Linked DNA regions of Oceanispirochaeta sp. M1. Each later gene encodes a partner of the first gene's protein in a complex. Links are inferred from orthologs where the notes say so. Each region holds a gene or a part of one and is shown in the gene's direction. Other genes may lie near its edges. The genes, in order: nusB and rpsJ.

What was found.
Region 2: the proteins of nusB (region 1) and rpsJ are in contact, whole or in part, in a solved structure (PDB 3D3B), measured with the Escherichia coli proteins. The link is inferred for Oceanispirochaeta sp. M1 from one-to-one orthologs.

Annotation. Positions count from the first base shown.
Region 1 is NZ_QQPQ01000006.1:52,175-55,414, forward strand. Bases 56-2,965 are described here. They hold nusB (transcription antitermination factor NusB), read left to right. Parts: upstream 56-1,251; coding sequence 1,252-1,680; downstream 1,681-2,965. Other genes in these bases: DV872_RS05350 (hypothetical protein), read left to right, coding at 56-128; DV872_RS05355 (peptidylprolyl isomerase), read left to right, coding at 230-1,246; DV872_RS05365 (hypothetical protein), read left to right, coding at 1,661-2,965. Also shown: more of DV872_RS05350, read left to right, coding at 1-55; more of DV872_RS05365, read left to right, coding at 2,966-3,240. UniProt on the Escherichia coli protein: Part of the processive rRNA transcription and antitermination complex (rrnTAC). The complex forms an RNA-chaperone ring around the RNA exit tunnel of RNA polymerase (RNAP).
Region 2 is NZ_QQPQ01000022.1:50,106-53,204, forward strand. What follows is about bases 85-2,853. They hold rpsJ (30S ribosomal protein S10), read left to right. Parts: upstream 85-1,199; coding sequence 1,200-1,508; downstream 1,509-2,853. Other genes in these bases: tuf (elongation factor Tu), read left to right, coding at 85-1,145; rplC (50S ribosomal protein L3), read left to right, coding at 1,531-2,151; rplD (50S ribosomal protein L4), read left to right, coding at 2,161-2,787; rplW (50S ribosomal protein L23), read left to right, coding at 2,796-2,853. In the rest of the region: more of tuf, read left to right, coding at 1-84; more of rplW, read left to right, coding at 2,854-3,099. UniProt on the Escherichia coli protein: Involved in the binding of tRNA to the ribosomes. Part of the processive rRNA transcription and antitermination complex (rrnTAC). The complex forms an RNA-chaperone ring around the RNA exit tunnel of RNA polymerase (RNAP).

The DNA of each region.
Region 1 (3,240 bases):
TTGTTCAAAAATCCCTCCACCTTCTCATGAAAAGTATGGAAAAAGAAGGTATGTTTCTTAAAATCTCCGATACAATCAGCACTCCGGAAGAAGCGGAATTAATCGGAAAGAAACTTCACATCAAGTAAGTTGTTATTAAGATAAATACTGTGGAAAAGTAATACACTTCGTTTTCCGCAATTCATTAGAGGTTTGTTTCATGTTTAGAAAAAGAATTTTAGCAATACTTATGTTACTGATTACTGCAGGACTGTTTGCACAGAACTCCTTTGTAGATAAACCGGTGGCAATTGTAAAGCTTACCAGAACTGATGTTATCTCTCAGAAAAAACTGGCTCAGAATATAGGTTTTTATGAGCAGCAGTCCGGCCGTGCTCTCTCGAAAGATGAGAAAGAGCAGGTTCTCCAGACTCTGATCAATCAGATGTTGGTATATCAGGCAGCAGAACGTGACAATGTCGCTGTTACTGAACAGCAGGTCCTTCAGGCCGGTATGAATCAGATGATGCAGCAGGTTGGTCAGCAGCTTACTGAAGCTCAGTACAGACAGATTATCAAAGACCAGGCTGGTGTGGAATACGACACATACGCTCAGAGTATCAGGGATCAGCTGATTCTTGAGAAATATGTGAGCGAGAAAAAAATGGAATTCATCAGAGCCACAGCAATGGCTACAAAAGAGGATATTGAACTTTTCTATACACAGAACGAAGAAAAGTTTCTCAATCCTGAGATGATTAAGTTCAGCCATATCTTTTTTGCTACAAAAGGCCAGGGTGCCGGCAGCAGAGAGGATCAGAAAAAAGAAGCTGAATCTGTATACCAGAAGATCATTAAGGGCGATGTTGACTTTGTCAGTATGGTACGTGAACACTCCGATGACAAAGGCTCTGTTGTAAGAGACGGCGATATTGGAAATTTCATTGACCGCAGCGAGCAGAATGTCACTATTTTCGGCCGTGATTTTCTTAACTCAGTATTTGATCTGAAAGTACACAAGATGAGCGAAGTTATCGAATCCAACCAGGGATTCCATATCGTTATTGTTAATCAGCACAACGAAAAACGTTTCCTCGGTCTTGACGATCCCATTTCACCTGTCGAGACAACAACTGTTCGCCAATACATTGGAAATGTGGTATCCTACCAGAAACAGCAGCAGGCATTTCAGGCAGCAGCCGAGCAGGTCGTGAAAGAACTGTCCGATGATGCGGAAATACAGCTGTTTACGGAGAACATTGAATAAAACATATGAAAGGTATCGGCAACAGAAGGAAGGCCAGAATTCTTGCCTTCCAGGCTTTATACAGTTATGACATCAGTGCCGCCCAACTTGAAGATCTTTTTCAATATACCTGGGTCAAAGAAGAACTTTCGGACGATATAAAAATTTTTTCGAGTTTTCTTATTAAGGGCGCTGTCGATAATCTGGATGAGATCGACGAACTTATTAAAGGCAGTCTTCAGAACTGGGATTTTGACAGGTTGGAGAAAGTAAGTCTTGCGATACTCCGTATGAGTATTTATGCTCTAAAGTATCAGAAAGATATTCCACCAAAGGTTGTTATCGATGAAGCCGTCGAAATCACCAAGGAATTCGGCACAGACGACTCATACCGTTTTGTTAACGGTATATTGGACAACATAAAGAAAAAGATTGATGAGCAGCCTAGCGCCTGAAGACAGATATAAACGCCGCCTGATTGTAAATGCGGGTGTGCTGTTTCTTCTGGGAATAGTCATTTCACTGTTCCTGCTCTTTTTTCCCTCAGATGATTACTTCCAATTTTATCTCAATCAATCGGATAAATTCCTCAGCCAGAGCAAATATTCAGATATGGAAGAACAGCTGGACCGGGCCGCACGTCATGCCAAAAGCAGGGAGCAGTGGTTCAGTCTGTTTAAGCGAGCCTATCAGGCTTCATTGTCTCAGGATGACTTTGGGTATTACCAGAGTATTGTAGAGCGCTCCAGACGCTTTGTGAAAGGCGGAGCAGACCATGAGGCACTCAATACAGCAGGTCTTTTATGGACAGGACAGTATGAGAAGGCCGCAGCATCCCTCTATACAATTCAAAGTGATAAATACAGCAGCCTTATTGCAGAATCTCTTTTATCCTATGATGTATTCAGAAACTATGACCTTCAGGAGATGTCTCCTCTGGAGTTTATCAAAGAGAAAATCCAGTTTCAGGAGGATCCTGAGTTTTTCCACTCTGTGGGAACCAGGGCGGATAACCCCATACTCCTCTATAACGCAGCGTTACTGAGTCTGGAAGCTGGAGATTATGACAGGGCCGCATCCATTGCCGAAGGAATCCCCGGAAACAGGATCAGCCCCTATCACCGCGGCATCCTCTATTACGACCTGGGATACATCGATCAGGCCTATGACGCATTCAAGGCGCAGTCTGTACTGGATGATATTAACAATACCCAGCGATATGCCGTGCATCAGCAGCTCGCCGACCTTGCCCATGAGCGGGGGGACAAGCAGGAAGCTCTGCAGCATTACGGTAAAGCCATGATGATAAAGGCCAACGGCAGCTGGAAGAATTTCAGAAACATGGCCAGGATCTACCTGGATGACGGCTATTCAAATAAAGCCAGAGCAGTGCTCAGAGAAGGTATTCAGGTCTTTCCCGATTCCATTGAACTTCTGGAAGACTATGTTCTCTACTACCATATGGATTATCCCGTTGAGGTTCGAAAGGAGCTGGAGTCTTTTATCAAGGTTTATCCCCGTCTTACGGAGGCACATCTCTTAAAGATCCGCTATTTTCCCGAACAGAAATCTGCAGTACAGTATCAGGCGGAGATCTGGGATCTATTTAATCAGGATGAGTCCAACGATGTTGTGACCCGTTTCCTTCTCTGGTATCTGTCCGGAGTGGGGGATCTTGAAGGCATGATAATCGTTCTGGAACGCTATAAGAGTCCAGATGAAGAGCTTCCCTACTGGCACCATTTTTATCAGTCTGTCATCGCCCTGACTAAATTTGATCTGGAAACTGCCGTTAAAGAGATGGATATAGCTTACTCTGCGAAGGAAGACTGGCTTTTTACCTATAATAAAGCCGTCCTTGCTACTGTAAAGGGAGATAAAGAAAGTGCCGCTGAACTGTTAAAACAGGCTTCGGATGATTTATCAACAGAAAATACTATTTTCGGCCGGGATGTCTATCTCTCGGGCATATATTATGAGCGGGCCCTTCTTCTGGCGGAAGAGGAAGAGTTTGA
Region 2 (3,099 bases), on another replicon or contig:
TCGGTACAATTGGTCATGTTGACCACGGTAAAACCACTCTTACTGCTGCAATCTCTATGTTTTGCGCTGCTAAGTCTGGTGCTAAGATCATGAGTTATGAAGATATTGATAACGCTCCCGAAGAAAGAGAGCGTGGTATTACTATCAATACTCGTCACGTTGAGTATGAAACAGCGGATCGTCACTATGCACATGTTGACTGTCCCGGACATGCTGACTACATCAAGAACATGATTACCGGTGCTGCACAGATGGACGGAGCCGTTCTTCTCGTTGCTGCAGACTCAGGACCCGAGCCTCAGACTAGAGAGCACATCCTTCTTGCGAGACAGGTTGGCGTTCCTAAGCTGATCGTTTTCATGAACAAACTCGACCTTGCTGACCCCGAACTGGTTGACCTGGTAGAGATGGAAGTACGTGAGCTCCTCGATGAGTATGGTTTCCCCGGAGACGATACACCCATCATTAAAGGTTCAGCTTTCGAAGCTATGTCTAATATTGAAGATGGTGATAAGACTGCATGTATTCAGGAGCTCCTGGATTCTATGGATACTTATTTTCCTATTCCTGACAGAGCTGTAGATCAGCCCTTCCTGATGCCTATTGAAGACGTTTTTTCAATTTCCGGCCGTGGTACTGTTGTAACCGGTCGTATTGAGAAAGGTGTACTTCATGTTGGTGACCAGATTGAGATCGTTGGTATTAGAGACAATCAGACTACTACATGTACAGGTGTTGAGATGTTCAACAAGCTGCTGGATGAAGGTCAGGCTGGTGATAATATCGGTACTCTTCTTCGTGGTATTGATAAAGAAGCGGTTCAGAGAGGACAGGTTCTTTGTAAACCTGGTTCTATCTCTCCCCACGCAAAGTTTAAAGCAACTCTGTACTGTCTGACTAAGGAAGAGGGTGGACGTCACAATCCTTTCTTTTCCGGATACAGACCTCAGTTTTACTTTAGAACAACTGACATTACAGGAACTGTAACTCTTCCCGAAGAGAAGCAGATGGTAATGCCTGGTGATAACACCGAGATTTCTGGTGAACTGATTCATCCTATTGCGATGGACGGAGGGCTTAGATTCTCTATCCGTGAGGGTGGTAGAACTGTAGCTTCCGGTCAGGTCATTGAGATCATAGAATAAGAAGTAATGAAAGAGTCGCCCTGCTATCCGGCAGGGCGGTTTTCTGGAGGACTAATGGGTAAGGAACGGATACGCGTCAGATTAAGAGGATTTGACGTTGAGTTGATTGACCAGAGTGCTAAGGCCATTGTTCAGGCCGTTCAGAAACAAGGAAGTAAAGTTTCTGGACCGATCCCTCTGCCTACACGGATCAATAAGTACACTGTGTTGAAATCAACTTTTGTTAATAAGAAGTCTAGAGAGCAGTTCGAAATGCGAACTCACAAAAGACTTATAGATATTTTAGAGCCAACCTCTGCTGTAATGGATGCTCTTATGAAACTCGAGCTGCCCGCTGGAGTGGATGTAGAGATCAAGCAGTAAGTAAGAATTGTTGAGGTATTAGATGATTGGTTTAATTGGCAAAAAAGCCGGAATGACGCAGGTGTTTGATTCTGAAGGAACACTGACTCCTGTTACTGTTATTAAGGTTGAGCCTAATGTAGTAGTAGCCAATAGAACTGTAGAAAAAGATGGCTACAGCGCGGTTGTTCTTGGGTCTGTTGAAATGAAAGCTAACCACGTAAGTAAACCTTACGCTGGACAGTTTAAGGAAAACGTAACACCAAAGAAACTTGTTATGGAACTGCGTAATTTTGAGAAAGAATGTAATGTTGGCGATTCTTTCGGTGTTGAATTGATGGAAAGTTTTTCCTACGTTGACGTGATCGGAACATCTAAGGGAAAAGGTTTCCAGGGTGTAATGAAACGTCACAATTTTAGTGGAGGCCGTGCCACACACGGTTCAAAATTCCATAGAGTTGGTGGTTCAACCGGTATGGCCGCTTACCCTTCAAAAGTAATTAAGGGAACTAAGATGGCCGGACGTATGGGCGGAGAGAGAAAAACCGTTCAGAACCTGGAAGTAGTAAAAATAGATGCTGAAAAGAATGTTGTATTGGTGAAGGGTGCTGTACCCGGTACGAAAGACAGTGTTGTTTTAGTACGTAACGCCAAGAAAAAATAGAGGATTATTATGGACAGAAAAGTCTTTTCAATTGATGGAAAAGAGCTGCGGACAATAACTCTTGAAGATTCAGTATTTGCACGTGAAGTAAGCGATGGTTCTATTTACAACGCCATCAAAAATGAGCTTGCTAATAAAAGAGTTGGAACAGCCAGCACACTTACCAGAAGTGAAGTAAGAGGAACAACAGCTAAGCCGTGGAGACAGAAAGGAACTGGTAGAGCCAGAGCCGGACGTAGAAGATCTCCTGTATGGGTTGGTGGAAGTGTAGTTTTCGGGCCTAAGCCTAGAGATTACAGCTATGTTCTTCCGAAAAAAGTAAAGCAGTTAGCTATGAAATCCATACTGAGTCTTAAAGCTCAGGATGAGAATACATTTAGAATTATTGAAGATTTTACGGTTGATTCCGGAAAAACTAAAGATTTTAAAGCCATTCTGACAGCTTTGGTAAATGATGAAAAAACTGTTGTTGTTCTTAAGGACGACGACAAAAAAATCAGACAGGCAGGTCGCAACCTTCCCAATGTCAGATTCCTTTCTTACAACAGACTGAGTGCACACACTCTGTTTTACGGTAAGAATGTTCTGGTACTTGAAGGTGCTGCTTCGAAGCTGAATGAATTTTATGGTGGATGAGGTTGAGTATGGAACCCTATAAAGTAATTATAGAACCTGTTCTGACAGAAAAATCTAATGTTCTCCGTGATGGTGAATCTAAGAAGTATGTCTTTAAGGTTGATAAGAAAGCGAATAAGATCCAGATAGTAGGTGCAGTTAAAGAACTGTTCTCTGTTAATCCTGTTAGCTGTAATATTGTGAATGTTCGTGGTAAGAAAAAAGCGAACACTCCTATTTCAGCTTCCAGCTTTAAAAGAGGATTTGGTAAAACAGCATCCTGGAAGAAAGCAATTGTAACTCTTGCCAAAGGTGAGAAGATCGATGCTTTTG